DNA from 3 places in the Shewanella sp. HL-SH8 genome. Region 1 is predicted to be linked to each of the others. Evidence: predicted binding sites of a transcription regulator. Region 1 holds the regulator's gene; each other region holds the start of a gene.
The links. Region 1 encodes sigma-54, which starts transcription at its own class of promoters, with help from an activator protein. Its sites were predicted from a motif close to GTTGGCACGNNNNTNGNNT; they were not measured.
Positions count from the first base shown of each region.

Region 2: the regulator sigma-54 is predicted to act here: its motif matches at 3,603-3,621, upstream of ACRWQN_RS18030 (TorF family putative porin).
Region 3: the regulator sigma-54 is predicted to act here: its motif matches at 2,686-2,704, upstream of ACRWQN_RS13325 (DUF3192 domain-containing protein).

Region 1 covers NZ_CP195039.1:870,666-877,408, reverse strand. The annotation lists gene ACRWQN_RS03995 (calcium/sodium antiporter) at 1-602, shown strand, start outside; gene ACRWQN_RS03990 (KpsF/GutQ family sugar-phosphate isomerase) at 637-1,614, shown strand; gene kdsC (3-deoxy-manno-octulosonate-8-phosphatase KdsC) at 1,617-2,183, shown strand; gene lptC (LPS export ABC transporter periplasmic protein LptC) at 2,180-2,740, shown strand; gene lptA (lipopolysaccharide transport periplasmic protein LptA) at 2,727-3,314, shown strand; gene lptB (LPS export ABC transporter ATP-binding protein) at 3,311-4,042, shown strand; gene ACRWQN_RS03965 (RNA polymerase factor sigma-54) at 4,203-5,696, shown strand; gene hpf (ribosome hibernation promoting factor) at 5,723-6,010, shown strand; gene ptsN (PTS IIA-like nitrogen regulatory protein PtsN) at 6,013-6,456, shown strand; gene rapZ (RNase adapter RapZ) at 6,453-6,743, shown strand, end outside.
Region 2 covers NZ_CP195039.1:4,059,649-4,066,391, reverse strand. The annotation lists gene ACRWQN_RS18045 (flavohemoglobin expression-modulating QEGLA motif protein) at 1-996, opposite strand, end outside; gene ACRWQN_RS18040 (PDC sensor domain-containing protein) at 1,222-2,184, shown strand; gene ACRWQN_RS18035 (PA3496 family putative envelope integrity protein) at 2,288-2,464, opposite strand; gene ACRWQN_RS18030 (TorF family putative porin) at 2,809-3,495, opposite strand; gene ACRWQN_RS18025 (HU family DNA-binding protein) at 3,827-4,099, opposite strand; gene ACRWQN_RS18020 (response regulator) at 4,223-5,020, opposite strand; gene ACRWQN_RS18015 (hypothetical protein) at 5,123-5,518, opposite strand; gene ACRWQN_RS18010 (DUF4240 domain-containing protein) at 5,585-6,094, shown strand; gene ACRWQN_RS18005 (hypothetical protein) at 6,219-6,521, opposite strand.
Region 3 covers NZ_CP195039.1:3,028,479-3,035,221, forward strand. The annotation lists gene ACRWQN_RS13310 (Mpo1-like protein) at 856-1,176, opposite strand; gene ACRWQN_RS13315 (GNAT family N-acetyltransferase) at 1,190-1,816, opposite strand; gene ACRWQN_RS13320 (DUF2789 domain-containing protein) at 1,971-2,213, shown strand; gene ACRWQN_RS13325 (DUF3192 domain-containing protein) at 2,240-2,614, opposite strand; gene ACRWQN_RS13330 (hypothetical protein) at 2,794-3,192, shown strand; gene ACRWQN_RS13335 (Zn-ribbon-containing protein) at 3,192-3,965, shown strand; gene ACRWQN_RS13340 (RNA-guided endonuclease InsQ/TnpB family protein) at 4,037-5,251, opposite strand; partial or broken gene tnpA (IS200/IS605 family transposase) at 5,273-5,688, shown strand; partial or broken gene syd (SecY-interacting protein) at 5,773-6,422, opposite strand; gene queF (NADPH-dependent 7-cyano-7-deazaguanine reductase QueF) at 6,477-6,743, shown strand, end outside.

The DNA of each region.
Region 1 (6,743 bases):
ATGGTTTTCTGACACGGGTTGAAGGAATGATTTTAGTCGTGGCTTTCTTGCTTGTTATGGGCGGATTTATTTATCAAGCTTTAAGTAACAAAGATACTGACCCCCTTGATGCCGAAATCGACAGCGAGATCCCTAAAGATGTCCCTACTTTTAATGCTATCATGTGGATTATTATCGGCATTGTGTTTTTACCACTCTCAGCTGGTTGGATGGTAGACGGTGCTGTTGGTATTGCAAAAATTTATGGTTTGTCTGATTTAGTCATTGGACTGACCATCATTGCTGTTGGCACTAGCTTGCCAGAATTAGCGGCGTGTATCGCCGGAGTGTTAAAAAAAGAACACGATTTAGCCATTGGCAATATTGTCGGGTCTAATTTATTTAATATTCTTGCGGTTTTAGCTATTCCAGGGCTAATCTCACCAGGTGAGGTTGATGCCACAGCGGTAAACAGAGATTTTTACATGGTACTGGGCACCAGTGCCGCATTAGCAGTGTTAGTGTTATCCAGCGGTGCAAAGCGACAACTTACGCCTTGGCATGGCGTTTTATTACTATTAACCTTTGTGGCTTACCAATACGTTGTATTCAACGCTTCTTAATGGAGCACAAAGGACTTTACCAAGAGAGACATACATGGCAAACCAAACTCAATTTCGTCAATGGGGCCGTAAAGTCATTGATATTGAAAAAGCAGCACTTGAGCATCTCTACCAATTTGTAGATTCAGATGCATTCGGGCAGGCATGTGAATTAATCATGCAATGCAAAGGTAAAGTTATTGTAATGGGCATGGGAAAATCTGGCCACATCGGTAATAAGATTTCAGCCACATTTGCCAGTACAGGCACGCCAGCTTTTTTTGTTCATCCAGGAGAGGCCAGCCATGGCGACCTTGGCGCATTAGCTAAAAACGACATTATTTTAGCTATTTCGAACTCAGGTGAATCAAGTGAAATTTTGACATTAATGCCTGTTATTCAACGTATGGGCGTTCCTGTGATTGCAGTTACTGGTAAACCAGACTCTAATATGGCGAAGCTGGCAAAAGTGCATTTATGTATTGAAGTGCTAGAAGAAGCTTGCCCCCTTGGGTTAGCGCCAACATCAAGCACGACGGCGACATTAGTCATGGGAGATGCTTTAGCGGTCGCCCTATTACAAGCAAAAGGTTTTACCCGTGATGATTTTGCCCTCTCACATCCAGGGGGCTCTTTGGGCCGAAAATTATTACTCAAGGTTAATGATGTTATGCACCAAGGCAAAGATCTGCCCTTGGTACAGCAAGATATTTGTATCACTGAAGCCTTGTATGAAATATCAAATAAAGGCTTAGGTATGACCGCGGTTGTTGATGGTAATAATGTTTTAGTCGGTATTTTTACTGATGGTGATTTACGACGTGTTATCGATGCAGAAGTCAATCTTCGAACCACGCCTATTTCACAGGTTATGACCAAAAAATGTGTCACTAGCCCGGCTAACATTTTGGCCGCTCAAGCCTTACAAATAATGGATGAGAAAAGCATTAATGGTTTGATTGTGGTCAATGACGCACACCAGCCTATTGGTGCATTGAATATGCTCGATATGGTCAAAGCAGGAGTAATTTAAACATGACAATAAATACGCACACTCACCAAGGTTTTTATGGCCCTATTAGTGATGATATTTGGCTGCGCGCTCAAAAAATTAAACTGCTTATTTGCGGCGTTGACGGTGTTTTTTCTGACGGCCGTATTTACCTTAATAATAGCGGCGAAGAGTCTAAAGCATTCCATACACGAGACGGATATGGCGTTCGCTCAATATTAACCAGTGGCATTAATGTGGCGGTTATTACCGGACGAAAATCTAAAATTGTCGAAAATCGCATGACAGCTTTAGGCATCAAAGATATCTATCAAGGAATAGATGATAAATTTACTCCCTACGAGGAATTAATCAAAAAATATAACGTTACTGCTGAACAAGTAGCTTATATTGGCGACGACATGGTAGATTTACCTGTGATGAAAGTAGTAGGACTTGCTGTCAGCGTGGCCGATGGACATCCTTATGTGAAACAACATTGCCATATGATAACCACCATTAAAGGTGGTAATGGTGCCTTAAGAGAACTCACTGATTTGTTGTTATTAAGCCAAAATAAATTTGAAAGTGCCCATGGTATGAGCATATGAATCGAACCACACTGGCTATTTGTGCATTTTTTGGCTTAGCCTTGGTATTGTATTGGCAAGTACAAGTCAAACGTAACCAAATGGCGTTAATTAAAGATCCTAGAATTGAGCGACCTGATTTTGTGGCTGACAATCTTCGCACGACAGAATTTAATAAACTCGGGTTTATTGACAGCAAAGTTAGCGCCGAGCATATGGAACATTTCACCAGCACAAATACCACTTCATTTACTGCGCCTGTACTCCTTCTTTACCCTGAGAATGGTAAAGCGCAGTGGCAAATAACAGCTAAAAATGCGACCTTAGCTCAACATTCAAATGAAGTCAGTTTACATAACGATGTAGTAATTGATGCCATTGATATTGAAGAACCATTACAATCACTTGAAACTCAACAAGTCACCTTTAATTTAAACACTATGATAGGTCGTTCTGAAGAGTCAGTTACCATTAAAGGTAATGGTTTTATTATTCAAGGCTTAGGGCTATTTGCCGATCTCAATGCAGAACAAATTACCTTACTCAGCCAGGTAGAAGGGACATATGAACCACATTAAGTTTTTAACCACATTGCTCGGTAAAAGCAGTGTTATTTGCACTTTAGCGATTAGTGTATTAGCAGGCAACGCCGTAGCTAAAGAAGGCGATTTGAAGCAAGAGCTTAAAATTGCTGCCGTAAGTCAACGAGCAGACGTTAAAAATAATCAAATTATTTTTAACGGCCCAGTAAAAATTACCCAAGGCTCGATCAATATCGAAGCCGATGAACTGCGGGCATTTTCAGCTGAAAACGGCCAGACTAAAACGCTCATTGCGACCGGTAACCCTGCTACATTTTCACAAGAACTTGATGATGGTCGCATAGGTACAGCAAGCGCCAATGAAATTCGTTATGACTTAGCAACAACTGGACTGTTATTAACCGGTAACGCTAAGCTAGATCAAGCAGGCAGTAAAGTGACTGGTAACGTGATCCGTTACAATATCAATGCTCAGGAACTTATCGCTGAAAGTACCGGTAAAGGTGAAGATCGTGTTATTACCATTATTCAACCGGAAAATTTCCAAAATGATGAGTCACCAGCACAAAAATTACCTGAAATCCCGTTAAAAAAGCAAGGTAACCAATGACCCAAATTACCTTAACAGCTGAGAACTTAGCCAAAAGCTATAAAAGCCGTCAAGTGGTTAAAAGTGTCAGCTTAACTGTAAAAACAGGCCAAATTGTCGGACTACTTGGTCCCAATGGCGCAGGTAAAACGACCACGTTTTATATGGTTGTTGGTTTAGTCAAAAGTGACCATGGCCGCATTTTAATTGATGACGATGACTTAACTGCTGACCCAATGCATTTACGTGCGCGAAAAGGTATTGGCTATTTACCACAAGAAGCCAGTATTTTTAGAAAGCTCAGTGTGCACGATAATATTATGGCCGTGTTGCAAACCCGAAAATCGATGACTTCGGATGAGCGAATTCAGGAACTGGAGCATCTTTTAGAAGAATTCCATATTACCCATATTCGCGATAGCTTAGGCATGTCGCTATCTGGTGGTGAAAGACGACGGGTAGAAATTGCACGCGCTTTAGCAGCCAATCCTAAATTTATATTGTTAGATGAGCCCTTTGCGGGTGTTGACCCTATTTCAGTGATTGATATTAAGAAAATTATTCTGCAACTCAAACACCGTGGCCTAGGCGTATTAATTACTGATCATAATGTCCGTGAAACACTTGATGTGTGTGAGCGGGCATATATTGTTAGCCAGGGGAATTTGATTGCCGAAGGCACCCCAACTGAAGTACTCAACAATCAGCAAGTTCGAGCAGTATACTTAGGCGAACAATTCAAGCTATAGTTAATCTAAATAGGATCTGAAGCACTTGCTTGGCAAAATGTTTCTGGCGACTAAGTTAATTGATCGTGTATAGGTAAAGTAAAACCATTTGTTAAAAAATTGCGACTATCACTCACTTTAATCAGTGTAGAAAGCCGAATTCTTCTAGGGATCAGCAGTAATGAAAGCTTCACTCCAACTTAAAATGGGTCAGCACCTCACTATGACCCCACAGCTGCAACAAGCTATACGTTTGCTGCAGTTATCATCTTTGGAGTTACAGCAAGAAATTCAACAAGTATTAGATTCCAATCCTTTGCTTGAAATGGAAGATGAATTTTCAGCACTTAGCAACAAAAATGATAACTCAAAAGACCTATCAGAAACTGACTTCAATGAAGTAAGCGCACCTGTAGTCGAAAAAGACACTTCAAATGTCGACACCGCAGAGTCAATGACTAAAGAGCAAATGTCTGAAGACTTGCCAATGGACACTACCTGGGATGAAGTGTACAGCGCCTCCCCAATGGCAAGCCCTGGTTCGGGTTCTGGCAGCATGCCAAATGATGACATGCCCTTCCAAGGTGAAACATCCGAAGGATTATACGAGCATTTAGAATGGCAAAAAAATCTAACGCCTTTTTCTGAAACAGACCTCGCTATTGCCACAGCCATTATTGATGCCATTGATGACACAGGTTATCTCACCCAAAGTACTGAAGATATTTTAGAAGCTATGGGCGATGATTCTGTCGAATTAGACGAAGTCGAAGCGGTACTAAAACGTATACAACATTTCGACCCTCTGGGTGTCGCCTCACGTAGCTTAAGTGAATGTTTATTGATTCAACTTGTTCAGTTTGCCCCAGACACGCCCCATATTGATAATGCCAGAATGTTAATCAAAGATTATTTAGATTTGATTGCTGGACGTGATTTTCGCACACTCATGCGCAAAACTAAGCTAAAAGAAGATGAGCTGCGCGAAGCAATTGAATTAATTCAATCTTTAAATCCACGTCCTGGCACGATGATCACCCCACCGGATGATGAATATGTTATCCCAGACGTGTCAGTGACCAAAAAGAATGGCCGTTGGGTGGTTGAATTGAACCCTGATAACATGCCAAAAATAGGTATTAATCAACAATATGCCGCCATGGCAAAAAGCAGTAAGAGTTCAACAGACACTCAATTTATTCGAGGTCACTTACAAGAAGCCAAATGGTTTATCAAAAGCTTAGAAAGCCGCAGCGACACCCTGCTTAAAGTATCCAATTGTATTGTGCAATTTCAGCAAGGTTTTTTTGAGTACGGTGCTGAAGCCATGAAGCCTATGGTGTTGAATGACATAGCTGAAGCTGTCGAAATGCATGAGTCCACTATTTCGCGTGTCACCACACAAAAGTATATGCACACACCGCGCGGACTGTTCGAACTTAAGTATTTTTTCTCTAGCCATGTCAGTACTGATGATGGCGGAGAATGTTCGTCTACAGCAATTAGAGCTTTTATTAAAAAGCTGGTTGCTGCTGAAAACCAGAAAAAACCACTAAGCGACAGTAAAATGGCAGATCTTCTGGCAGAACAAGGGATTAATGTTGCACGTCGCACCATAGCGAAATACCGCGAAGCGATGATGATCCCTCCCTCAAACCAACGTAAGAGTTTATAATCTACCTAGGCAATTGGAGGATAAATATGCAAATCACCTTAACGGGTCATCATATTGAAATTACTGAATCACTAAGAGAATATGTCACAAGTAAGTTTACAAAACTTGAACGACATTTCGATCAGATCAATAATGTCCACGTAGTATTAAATGTCGAAAAGCAACAACAGATAGCTGAAGCAAAAGTCAGCTTGAATGGAGCTGAGGTATTTGCGACATCTGAACATGCTGATATGTATCACGCTATAGACGCCCTGATTGATAAACTCGATCGTCAGGTCATTAAACACAAAGAGAAATTAACTAAGCATTAATGATGGAACTTAGTACCATCCTGCAGCCGGAATGCACCTCCTGTGCCACACCGGGCAGTAAGAAAAAGGTACTGGAGCTTATCAGCGATTTAGCTGCAGCCCAGTACCCATCCCTCTCTTCACAAGAGATTTTTGAAAGCCTAGTGGCCAGAGAAAAAATGGGTAGCACAGGAATAGGCTCTGGCATTGCAATCCCGCATGGTCGTTTAACGTCCATCGTTCGCCCTATCGCGGTTTTTATAAAGTGCGAAGAAGCGATTTCATTTGATGCTATCGACAAACAACCAGTGGATCTCTTATTTGCATTACTGGTGCCAGCAGACCAGTGTCAGCAACATCTCAGTACCCTATCCTCAATGGCTGAAAAGTTATCGGATAAACATATTCTTAAGCAGTTACGAAAAGCAAGTAACTCAACTGAACTCTATCAGGTTATCACAGCATGAAATTAGTCATTGTATCCGGTCGTTCGGGCTCAGGTAAATCTGTCGCACTTAGGGTACTAGAAGACCTAGGTTACTATTGCGTTGATAACTTACCACTGCCCTTAATTGGACGGCTATTAGAACAGCTTAGAAACACCAATGAACTGGTGGCTATAAGTGTTGATGTTCGAAATATAGAAGAGCAAGGTAAAGTATTACAGCAGCAGCTAGCGTGGTTATCTGACGATACGGAAGTCATAAGCTTTTTTTTACAGGCAAGTGATGAGGCACTACTAAAACGTTACAGT
Region 2 (6,743 bases), 1.1 Mb from region 1:
AAAGAAACTGCCGCCTTGGACCATGCCACCACGAAATACACGCTGGGTGACTCGGTAACTGTCTTTTGAGCTTAAGTGTAGGTTTCTGAAATATCGATACACTTCGATGAAGTCCGCCCCTTGCTCCGCCATATCAACGGCTGACACCCTATCACTGATACGTCTAGCTCTTCCGGGGTTAGAGCTAAGGGTTAACATCTCCATTAATACCGCTAGACCTTCCTGTGAAGCGGTAACCCGCGGAGAACCAACACTTAACCATGTTGCATGCGGTTGGGCTCGTCCATTGAGTGTGGTGCCCACATGCACCCAACCTTCATGTACTTCATACACATTCATATCTGATTCACTGAACATGGCGCGAGTGTTTATTTTAACCGTGTCACCGCCGACCGCCGCATCTGACACAATACCATCGCTGAGTTTTACGTATATTTTATCATCATGAAAATAGTTAACCAGTCGCTGACTCAGTTGGTTTACGGCCTCTGGTGCGGTGATGATTTTAGGATGTTGTTTACTCATATGCCTTGCAGCGGGTAATGAGAAAATATGACTTAGCCTGTCACCTAGCTGGCGTAATGTATGGCGATCGCCGTGTAATTTATGACTAGCACTGCCATAAAGTTCTTGGCTGAGTTTGCCAAACATGGGTTTACCACGATTATTGAGCATGTCGATCACAATGCGATATTGGTCAACATTGGCAATGAGTATTTTACCTAGTTTATCTTTCTTACCTAAGCCCTTTTCAATCGCAGAGCGAAGACTTTTCAAGTCTTGCTGGGTTTTACCGGTATTGAAAGACACGGGAATTGAATCGTAAAAGTCAGTGCTTATTTCTGGTAGTACTTTAGTTTGTTTGGCTAAAAATTTGTCTTCGATTTCACGTGGCCATTTAATGGTGTCGAGGATTTTAATCGGTGCTTGTATACGGATTAATTCATCCGAAAAGCGGCGAATATCTTGTTGATAACGAATTAAAGCATCAGACATTGCATTACCTATGGTTTGATAAATCTGGGCAAAGTTAATCAATGTTCTCATTAATTGCTTTGATTCACCAATCGAAAATTTTCATCTGCCATGGATTATATCGGTGCAATTGCACTGGTTTATGACCTAAATAAGATGTGTTTATTACTAAGGTTATGAATTTATTATAGTAATTAGTTGGCACAATCACTGCTTTAACCTCTTATGGTAAAGAGGGAGTGATATATGGCTGCAATGAGTTTTTTAAGTGTTATCGAACGTTATCATGAGCATGAATCGGTTATTCATGAATTATTGGATTCCATTTTATTAGGATTAAGTGACGCATCTATATTTCAGAACCCGACCTCAGATAAGGTGTTTAATGAGCTAGCTAGAAGTTACCCTTTTGTGCAATTGCTGTATCTACTTGATGAAAATGGCACTCAAGTGAGCGACAACCTTGTGGTGTCTAAAGGCAAAGTTAAATTATCTGATAAAGGGCGCGATACCGACAGAAGCCATCGTCCCTATTTTACTGGTTTAGCCGAGCAAGACAGTACTCGCTATATTACTAGCCCATATTTATCGAATACGGGTGGAGGCCTGTGTGTAAGCGCCTCAAGACAGCTGTTAAATGCTAATAGTCAGCGCGTCATTGTAGTGGTTGATATTAATCTTACTCAGTTGATTGAGTTTATGATGGGTGACAGCGCAAGACGTAAAATGACGCCAATATTTAAAGCAGTATATAGTTTTATTGTGCTGGGGCTGTTCGTCTTGGTGAGTGTATTAATGTGGACGGTAGTGTCTGATATTTATCGCTTGCTGTCTGAGCCGGCGCAAAATGATCCGTTACTGCCTTTTGGTATTATTATTTTTCTAACCCTCGCATTAGCGATTTTTGATTTGGGTAAAACGATTTTGGAAGAAGAAGTGCTAATGCATAAAGATATATTTCGTCATAGTTCAACACGGCGGACTATAACGCGTTTTATTTCCACCATCTTAATCGCAATTTCGATAGAAGCTTTGCTAACTATGTTCAAAGCTTCTTTAGGAGAGAAACAATATATTGAGCCGGCAATCATGATGATGTTAGCTGTAGTTGGCTTGTTAGTTGGGCTAGGTATTTATGTTTATTTAGGGGCTAGGGCGGAGCAATTGTTGACTCAAAATCAACAACAAAAATTTAATCGCTTATCTTAAAAGTTTAGTTTATTTACCGCTATTAAAAAACAAACCATCGTGTTAACGGCTTACTGATAGCGGTTGTAACGATGGTTTTTTTATTTGTGTGATGATTATATGACTAAAAGAAGTCGTCATCACCAATGGCTTTTCTAAGTTGTGCTTGCTCAAGAAAATCTTCTAAACGCCTTTTGACTTGACGTTTATGTTGCAAATTTTCGGCTCCCTTAGCACTTCTTGGTGAAGTCATCGCTTCAATTTCTGTATCGTCAGGCACTCTTTCAGTGATATTAGCCATAATAAAACCCTCATAACCAATGGTAAACAACAGTACTAAACCAATGAGCTCTTTCTAACCAAAAAATTATCCTTAGAAAAGCAAAATATATTGTTCAAGCTGAACAGTTTTTTTTACCTTCACTATTTGAGCTTAGCAGTTATTTTCTGGCAAGCTAATTGAGAGATATAAAAGAGGGAAAGTACACGGCTTTTTATTTTAAGATTGACGATCATTGGACTCGTCATTATTAGGGTAAGGTTTAAAAATAAAAACGCCACCCTAAGGTAGCGTTAACGCAACTTAACATGCCAATGAAAATTGCTTACCTACTAGATTAGCAAACAATTCACATTGTTGTACTGCTATAGATCAAAGCCGTATGAATAACCTAAAACGACTTTTGCATCGTCATCTGCTAAATCTGTGTTAGAAACCATGAAAGATACTGTGCCGACATCTGTGTCAGCGCTCAGTGACACGTTGTAATCAGAATAGGTTTCGCTAAATAGGTCTTTAACGACATCACCCTGTGAATAGCCATAATGAACGCCTAAGCTGACTTTCTCTGTTAAAGGGAAGCTGGCATTAGCTTGTAAGTAACTCCAATCAGTTTCGCTGTCAGCGCCAGAAACCCCAGAATCAGCATTGACCACTTTTGAATAACCTAATTCTAGCCATTTCCAACCTAATACAAATGAAACTTCACCAAAATCATAGCTGCTATCAGCATCAGGGTAGGCGTAATATAAATAGCTTACGTCGTAAGTGAAATCTTCAGCAAACTCTCCAGCATAGCCTGCATAAAAGTCCGCTTCATAGGTTGCTGCATCATCAAAGTCGACATTTGATGCCCAAGTGCCAGCATAAAAACCAGACTCGTGTGCGTAATCAAGACCACCCTGCACAGCAACCGCATCATCTGTCTGGGTGACTCCGCGCCATAAGTAGTTAGACGTTGCGCCAATATTAGCGGATACTTCGGCAAAAGCTGTGCTGCTGAGTAATAGTGTGCTTGATAATGCAACTGCTTGTAATAGTGATTTTTTCATCATCTTCCCTCAAAGTTTTATTATGCATTTAACACTGTGTATGTCAGGACTTTAAAACTTCATATATCGAGACAGAGTGTTAAATGTTGGTTTATCTACTCTGAGTTAAGCGAAGGTTGTGCCAATGTTTAAATATCATATTTATCAACTAATTATTAAAATTTGAACACGTTAAAAGCCTATTGGTTGCTTTGTAATGGTGCGGCATTGCACTTGGGTTGTGCAGTAAGCTGATTTGGCGATGTTAGTTTGAGGATTGCTCGATTTGACAGAAATAGGGCATAAAAAAACCTCCGAAAGGAGGCTTTTAAAAATAACAGTTAACTTATTTTTAGTTAACGCTATCTTTTAACGTTTTACCAGCTTTGAACTTAGGTACAGTTGCAGCGGCAATTTGAATTTCTTTACCAGTTTGCGGGTTGCGACCAGTACGTGCAGCACGTTGTGAGGTTTCAAATGATCCAAAACCAACGATAGAAATTTTTTCGCCATTTTTCATCGCTTCAGTTACCGCTGCTTCAAATGATTTTAATGCACGGCCAGCTTCTGCTTTAGTTAGATCTGCGTTTTCAGCAATTTTTGCAATCAGTTCACTTTTGTTCATATTGATATTCTCTGCTTTCCATAGAAATGTTTTTAAAAACGTGGTTAACATGCCATAAGCGTTGACGCTTTAAAAGTATTTTGTCCGATAAAAGGGTAAAAAGACTGTTAAATACTCACTATGCTACTCTTCAAGCAGTTGATATAAGATCCGTTTGACTAAATTAGGTTCAAAAGGCTTATCACAAAGGGCATTAACCCCAGCGCTGGATACGTTACTTAAATGGGTGTCATTAGCCTCCGACGATACCATTAAAATAGGAATGTGTGACTGTTGGCTTTCATTACGAATATATTGCGTTAGCGCTAATCCATCAACACTGGGCATGTTGTAATCGGTAATCACTAAATCATACATATTATGCTGCATTAGATTAATAGCCTGCTGGCCATCTTCTGCTTCAGTAATAATTTTAATCCCTAAATTACCAATGGTCCGTTTAATCACGTTACGTGCTAAACGACTATCATCAACGACCAACACTCTCAGATTATGCACATCAAAATGGCTCAAATCTAATTCGTCATTACTGATTAAATCTATTGTTGAATTTAATGCGCGCGCTAAATGGTCTGAATTGAAAGGCTTAGGTAAAATAGCAACTACACCTGACTGTCTAAAAATTTCAAGTTGCTCGCGGCGGCACTCACTCGATACCAACATAAACTGAATGTCTTGGTATTCTGGTTTTTGCTTGATATACGCGAGTAAATCCGTTGCTTCGCCGTCAGGAAAGTGTAACGCGCTAGTAATTAAGTCAGGCTTATGACGAGCTATAATCGCTTTGGCATCTTCAAGTGTTGTAGCGGTTTGAATGCTAACAACGCCTTCTTGCTGTAATCGAGACATAATTATTTTTCGTTGAGTCTCAGAAGGCTCAAGCAATAAAATAGATAATTCGCTAGGGGATAAACTGTGCATTTATTGAACTCTTATTATTTTGTACCACTAGATAGACTATAGCATAGACATATAAGTAGATTACTATCAAATACGTCCTCGAAAATGAGTTTCAAGTGGTCTTTAAATACCAATATTATTTAAATACTGACGCGCTTTATGGTTTAGTGCTGCCCACCACTGCAGAGTGACCAGACTTATAGCAGCGCTTGCCACTATCCAAATAGGAATGATTTGGCCATTAAATTCAATTTTCACGTCCTCGGGAGTGATTTGATACGCGATTAACGCAGTAGTTCCCATTGCAATTAACACTAATGTTTGCAGCCCTAGGTGAAAAAAGAGCACTATTTTAGCCCATTTCGCGCGGATCAATAGACCCACTAATACGGGTAAAACACCAAGGGTTAATATGTCAAAAGTCGCATATTGAGTTGCACGCCAAAGGGCGATAATAGTAAATAAACTGTATAAAGCAATCAGTAATATAATGCCCAAGGGGCGCTTAACCTGTGTCATTTTGTTCACTTGGTTTGATGTATTTAGGATAGAATATCGCAATTTAATGGATATTGGGAAAGTTCAATGACTGAAACACAATTTTGGCAACTGGTCACCCGCACCCATGCAGACCAGTCTTCTGAACAAATCGTACAGCAATTACAGCAGTCACTAGATCCTTTAGATGATGAGTCATTAAAAGCATTTGATAAAATGTTTGGTCAGCAATTGCGCCGAAGTTATCAGTGGGCTATTTGGGGCGCAGCTTATATTGTGACGGGCTGTGATTCTGATTATGCTTTTACTGAGTTTCGTTGTTTTATTTTGTCATTAGGGCAAGAGTGGTATGACAAAATTATTGCCCAACCGGATAGCTTAGGTGATTTGGCGCAATGGCCATTAAAAGATAATTATGCTTATCCGTTTATTGAAGATTACGATTTAGTTGCGGGTCAGTTATATGAAAACCGTAATGAAGATGAATTACCGTTTGTACCTTCAGGCAATAATACGCCTGTGGGGAAAAAGTTTTCGACTAAGCCTAAAGTGTTAAAGCAGACTTACCCTAAATTAACTGCGCGATTCCCATTTTAACTCAGACTGTTTGAGGTTTAAACATGGCCTAAATGAGTCGCCCCACACCCCATAAGTGAAATTGCCCTGACAAGTCAGGGCAATTTAGATGCGTATTGAGAGTCGCTTTATGTTGGATTCGCGGCTACTTTATACAAGTAGATGTCTCATTATCATAAGATAAATCATATTGTTGACAAATTTTAGCAACATACTGGCTTTCTGCTTTGGCTACTTGTTGAGTAAGTTTTTGTTCTAACTTTAACTCTAATAGCTGTTCATTATTTTGCATTTGTTGACTCAATTGAGTGCTGTGCTGCTCCATAACGCCTCCGTGAAGATTGGATTCATTGGCTTGGCTTTGAGCTGAAACGGCTAGGCCCACGACAAGAGTGGCGAATAAAGCGGCTAAAGAAACACGTTTTGTTGAATTAGTGATCAGTTTCATTGTTATGACTCCGTAGCATTAATATTAATTAGTCACGGCGTTAGTTCCTTGAACAATCGCTAGTGTAAAGACGCTGTCTTTTTGTTGGAGTGATAGTAGCTTCAGTTTGTTGAACCAAAGCTGAACGAAGCATAAAAAAACAGCTGAATTAGAATTTTACGTTTTTAGCTGTTTTAAAACAGTACTTTAATTTATATTCTTGAAATATGCTTTATGTTAAGC
Region 3 (6,743 bases), 2.2 Mb from region 1:
CGCTTTCCTTAGCTGCAGTAATAATAGTGGAAATCCTTTAACCGTAATAGGCTTAAACATATCCGCAACAAAAAACAAACAAGACCACAAAACGCGTAAAATAAAAAAACCTTTAAATATCAAGGGTAAAAATTAAAAATGTAAGTAGTCTATTATTATTAAAACCTATTAGGCTTACATGCTTTGTGAGATATATCTCACAAGGACTGTAGAGTTAAGCCATCAACAATAACTTAGGGAAATAACTTACAGCCAATAAAAAGGCACAACCTAAAAAGGTTGTGCCCATTTAACACTGTCGTTAGCCATCCTGCTAAATTTGTGCTCCCTGCTCCATCCTTGCGATTCGCTATCCTAGCGGCTCCCTGTTCCTTTTATCTCAACATTCCTTTACTAATGTAAGTTGAGTTCAATCCATTGTTCAGTCATCCATGGCTGAAAATTCAAATCCGTTGAATCGTCCCTGTGCATCCTGCAATCCTATCCTTGATTCCTTGTGTTAGCTTACGCTTCCACTCATCCTTGTTTCGGCTATCCATTTACCGAGCTCATGCCCATAATCCTTGAGCGTGTCCTTGTTTCATCCCTGAAATTCAAAGTGGTGAGACCATATTATTGCTCTTCCTGAGCAAACCTAGTGACCTCATTCACTTGATGTAACTATTGTATCTCGAACGGCCTGCATTGAAACACATCGCACCAACACAACTAGAAAGATATCCCCAACAAAAAACAAAGGTAAATCGTAAAGCGTTGATACATATCTAAATAAATATTAATGATTGATTTTGTACTACATCAAAACCTAATAACACCTACACAACTGTAGGATAAGGCTTACAAAACACTGGGCACTTAAAGCTTAGCAATCAACTTTGATAACACTCTTTTTAACATTTGCCCGTACATTACCCAATCTCCAAGTAAGCTATATAGAGGGTAAGTGAAAGTAGCTGGACGATTCTTCTCAAACATAAAGTGTCCAATCCAAGCAAAACCATAACCAATCACCGGCAACCAACCTAATTGCCACCATTGCTGGTTTATAAAAGTATTGATTAGCAAAACAACAATAATGGTGCTGCCAAGGTAATGCAGTCGCCTACATGCTAAGTCTTGGTGCTGAGATAAATAGAATGGGTAAAACTCTTTAAACGTTTTATATTGTTTACTCATCATCGCTTACCATTCATTTTGCATAAAATAAGATTTCGCCTTCAACCTCACCAATCGTTACACTGGCTATGCTTTTAAATCCCTGGTGACTAAACGCCTTATTATGAAATGGGTTGTTAACAAATACGCCAATGCCATCAAGTTGAGGCTGTTCATCACACCAACTCAACACAGCTTGAATTAATTTAGCCCCATTACCCTTGCGCTGCTCATTCGGTGTTAGCGCAATAAACTGCAATATTCCGCATTTATCAGAGGGTAAGTGTGTTAGTAGACAGGTTTCTTTTTCCATTAATCCCTGGGTAGACTTCCAACCCGTGCCTAACACCATTTTCAAACGCCAATGCCAATAGCGTGATTGACCAATCGGAATTTGCTGAGTAATAACACAAGCCACCCCAATGAGTCGCTCACCATCAAACCAGCCAATTAAAGGTTGTTCTTGCTGCCAAAGCTCATTTAGTTCTTCACGAATAGCTGCACGTAACTTTTGTTCATACATACTATTATCTTGGTTGCCAAATACCTTTAAAAAGAATGGGTCATCGTGATACGCGTTATAAATAATAGAGGCTGCTACACGTAAGTCTTCAGCCGTTAGATACACTGCTTTAAATTGTTCCAAGGTTTTGTTATCCATTATTGTTCCTTGACTATTTTACGTTCAACATTAACTTAGCAAGTTAACAAGTTTGAAACAATCACCAATTAAAGCTGGATAATAAATTATAACCACAGTGGGTTTGCAATTAGCGGCTACGGCAGTAATACTGGTTAAAATCAAAGGAGCTAAAATGGATACCACTAAAACAGATCTGAACCATTTATTTATGCAACTAGGCTTAGCTTATGGGGAAAAGGAAGTGGCGGCATTTATTGCTAGTCACCAAATAGATGACCATACATTATTGATAGATGCGCCCTTTTGGAATTTGGCCCAAAAAACCTTCTTCAAAGAAGCACTAAATCAAGACGCCCAATGGTCAGAGGTGATAGACCAATTGGACGTTATGCTAAGATCGACTCATACTAGCTAGACATTAGTGGTCAGCCTAGAGCAAACTTAAATTTGTTTGTAGGCTGTATCGCCCCAGCCTACTAACTCGCTATTTTTGAATACAATAGGTGTGCATTCATCTTTGGTTGTTTTACCATCGCCTTTTGCCCACTGGGTACGATAAAATAATACTTTAACCTGTTCTTTATCTGCTTGGTTCACAAATGCCTCACTAAAGTCTGAGGTGCCCATAATCACTTGCACTTGATCTAAGCTCATTCCTAACGACAGTTTTGTTAGACTATCGCGGTTTTTTTCTTGTTGTACTTCCCAATAGTCGTGACTTTTTCCAGACTCATGATCACCCACATTTAATACACAGCCACTCAAGCCTAAAGATATTGCGGTAATTAGCGCTGCGCCCATTAATTTTGATTTCATGTTATTTCCTTTTTGTTAGAATAAATAGCTATTGAGTAAGTTAACACTTACAGTTCAATTAACATTCCTTAATGCTATTTTCATGCCAAAACGTATGCTATTGATTTTATATAGATTAATATCAAAATAATAATAAAGTAGTTTTTTTCACTACTAAAAAACAAGGATTTTCACCACTTATGAGTCCAATTGAACACGTTATCGCGGCAGCTAAAGCCATCGCCATCAATGGACATACTCCCAGCGTCGCCTTAATTAAAGGCCGTGTAGGCAAAGTGCCTATGCCATTAATTGTTCAAGGGCTTCAGCAATTTAAAGCAATACCTAAATCTGAATGGCAAGGTATTGCTGATTTTGTGCCGACGGAAGAATCAGAAAATAAACCGCAAAACAACATCAGCTTGACCGAAGTGGCAGAACAGCAACACAAGATGCAGCAACAAATTAATCAACTAATGGCGCGTCTCACACAACTTGAACAACAACTCGAGCAGCAAGCTGAACAACAGGCTGAACAACAGGCTGAACAACAGGCTGAACAACAGGCTGAACAACCTTTAGCACAAAAGGCACCATAATGTTTGTTATTGAATTACGCTTTGAACCTTTTGCTGATACCACTATCTCTAGCGCCGAAAAAGCCATTAATCACTATTTAGAAGCTCTACGTGCCAACGGCCAAATACTGGGCAGAGAATTTGCAGTGGCGTTTAACGATGGCGAATTTAAAGCGCGTTTGATGCTGCCAGAAAAAACCAGCTTAGCAAAACGCCATAACAGCCCCTGGGTCAAATCAGCGATAAATGGATTAACTGAAGCTAAATTGCTTGCCCCAAGGGAAAAGTTTATTGGTCAAGACATTAATTCAGAGGTCAGTAACACTGAACCGGCTAGTTGGCAGCTGCTTTACACCAGTTATGTACATATGTGTTCGCCATTAAGAAGCGGAGATAACTTACTGCCAATTCCGCTTTATCAGATCCCCGCTACCTTTAATGGTGATCATAAGCGCATCATCAAATGGCAAAGTGAATGGCAAGCATGTGATGAGTTACAAATGGCTGCCGCAACCAAAGCAGAATTTGCTGCACTTGAAGAAATAAGCACAGTCACTAGCGACATGTTCAGACGAGGCCGTGATTTATGCGGCAGAATAGAATACCTCACCCAAATTCCAACCTACTACTACTTGTATCGCGTCGGGGGTGAAAGTTTACTCGCAGAGCAAAGCCGAACTTGCCCTAAGTGCAACAGTGCTGAGTGGAAACTAGATGAGCCGTTATTAGATATGTTTCACTTCCGCTGTGAAGACTGCCGCATCATCTCAAACCTGTCATGGGATCATCATTGACATCCTCCCCCACCTCAAAATCCCCAAAAGGATTTTGCCGCTACGCGGAAAGGAAGGGTTTTCCTACGGCGCTAAGCAGTTTTCAGCTTAGTCGCTTCGATGGGTTCCTGCTTCACAGAGCGGCCTAAAGCTGCCGTTTCTCCACAGGCTAACAAGCGCTGCCCGCGCTCTAATATATTGATAGCGCCGACAACATCGGCGTTATTTTCGTAGTTACAATCTACACACAAAAATTGCACTTGGGTTTTGCGATTATCCTTTGATACATGGCCACAGCAAGGGCAAGTTTGGCTGGTGTATTGCGCAGGCACGGCGAGCAAAACGCCGCCATTCCAAGCGGTTTTGTATTCCAGTTGTCGCCTAAACTCACCCCAGCCTTGGTCGAGAATGGCGCGGTTTAAGCCCGATTTTTGCGCTACTTTCTTGCCATGTTTTTCCGCCGTACCTTTTGATGATTTCGACATATTCTTAATCTGCAAGTCTTCTACACATACCAGCGCGTGGTTTTTGCTGAGGGTATGTGTGTGCTTATGCAGAAAATCCTTACGAACATTGCCGATATCGGCGTGTATTTGTGTGACCTTGGCCTTGGCCTTTTTCCAATTGGCACTGAACTTCACTTTCTTGCTCATGCGCCGCTGATATTTAGCCAGCCGCTGCATCTGCGTTTTGAAGCTGTTTTTCGGCTCAATATAGCTACCGTCATTCATTGCCGCAAAACGCGCAATGCCCACATCAATACCTATGGCGCTTGTAGCCACTGGCACAATCTCAACATCGCGCCGTGTTTGAATCGACACAAACCACTTGCCACCTGATTGACTTACCGTGGCGTTACGCACTTCGCCCAATACATCTCTGCTTTTACGGTATTTTAGCCAACCCAGCTTGGGCAGGAAAATACGGTTATTGGCTTGGTCTAATTTGATTTGCTTAGGTTCTGGATAGCGAAAACTATCGCCACTGCCTTTCTTTTTGAAACGCGGAAAATCCGTGCGCTTTTCAAAAAATCCCTTGAAGGCTTTTTCTAAATCCTTGAGCGCATGTTGCAGCGCTTGCGAGGGGGAATCCTTAATCCAGTCGAAGCCCGCTTCGCGCTTCCACTTTGGCAGATCCGCCGCCATTGGCACATAGCCTATGAACTTATTTCCCGTTTCGTGGTTATCTTTCTGCAACGCCAACGCCTTGTTATAGACGAACCGACACGTACCCGCAAAGCGACGCATATTGCGCACTTGCTCGCCGTTGGGCTGTAGCTCGAATTTGAAGGCTTGTAGTCGTTCCATAGCCAAAGTATAGTTTGGCCTATGCAAACAAACAACGATATTCGACACGGTAGACATTGTGTATTCAATATGCACGTTCACTTGGTCTTTGTGACTAAGTATCGGCGCGAAGTATTCACCAAGGAAATACTCGATGAGCTTAAACCCATCTTTGCAGCTGTATGCGCGGATTTTGGAGCTGAATTGATTGAATTCGATGGCGAGACGACCACGTTCACTTACTCGTTAATTACCCACCGAAAATAGCGGTATCGGCACTCGTGAATAGTCTAAAGGGCGTTTCCAGCCGCATGATTCGCAAGAAAAAAAATCCGTCCATCACGAAAAAATTGTGGGGCGGCGCACTGTGGTCTCCCAGCTATTTTGCGGGCAGTTGCGGTGGCGCACCTATCGACGTGATTCGCCGATACATTGAGCAGCAACAAACGCCGCACTGAAGTCAAAACCGTGCCAGCTACGATGCCAGTGCCTTACATCCCCGACCTGAAGGACGGGGTTTTAAGGCGCGTCTGATAAACTGTTTATTTTTTACGTAACAGATATTGCCACATCAATTTAATACGTTGCCAAATACCCGGATGCTGCCACTCGGTATCATCCGGGGTATCGGGTTTAATTGGCGGCGTAATTCTTGGCGAAAGTTGATCAATAAAAGCACTCAATGAATCAGCTAACTTTTGTTTAGGCCTATCACCCGGTATTTCAATCCAAACACCACCCGTTTCATTATCAACCGTCAGCATTTGATCGCCATCGCCTAACACCCCAATAAACCAGGTCGGCTCTTGTTTAAGCTTTTTTTCATCATTAAATGGCCAATCATGTTTTGCTGCAGATATTCAAAATCTTGTTGATTCCACGCCTGCAGTAACTCGCCTTCACCCCAGGTAGAGGTAAACATTAATGGTGCGCTATAGAATTGACCATAATATTGATTAATATCATCATGCAGTGAGAGTTCTAACGCATGCTCAACATTACTAAAGTCTGCTGATGTTTTACGTTTAAAAGGTTTAAAATATACTGCATGATCACTGTTCTGCTCGAACTGACCTTGAATACAAGCAGAGTCTTCACCCATAGGGTAATATCGCGGTAATTCCGACAGTGCATCTTGATATGCGAGCAGATACTTATTTATAAAATTTTCAAGTGCGGTTGAACAAGACACTGGTGCTTCTCGTAGTTTATAATAAAGCGATATTTTGACATGGAAACCGATTAGATGACACACAATCACGATCCTTATAGTGATGCAGAAGCACTCAAAGGCTTAACGTTAGGCCAAACAACCGAGTATCAAGCTGAGTATGATGTATCACTGCTGCAAGGGGTCCCGCGTAAACTGAACCGAGACGCTATTGAATTAACTAATGAATTACCTTTTCATGGCACAGATATCTGGACAGCTTATGAATTATCTTGGCTAAACAGCAAAGGTAAGCCAATAGTTGCCATCGCTGAAGTCAGCCTAGATATAAACAGTGTTAAT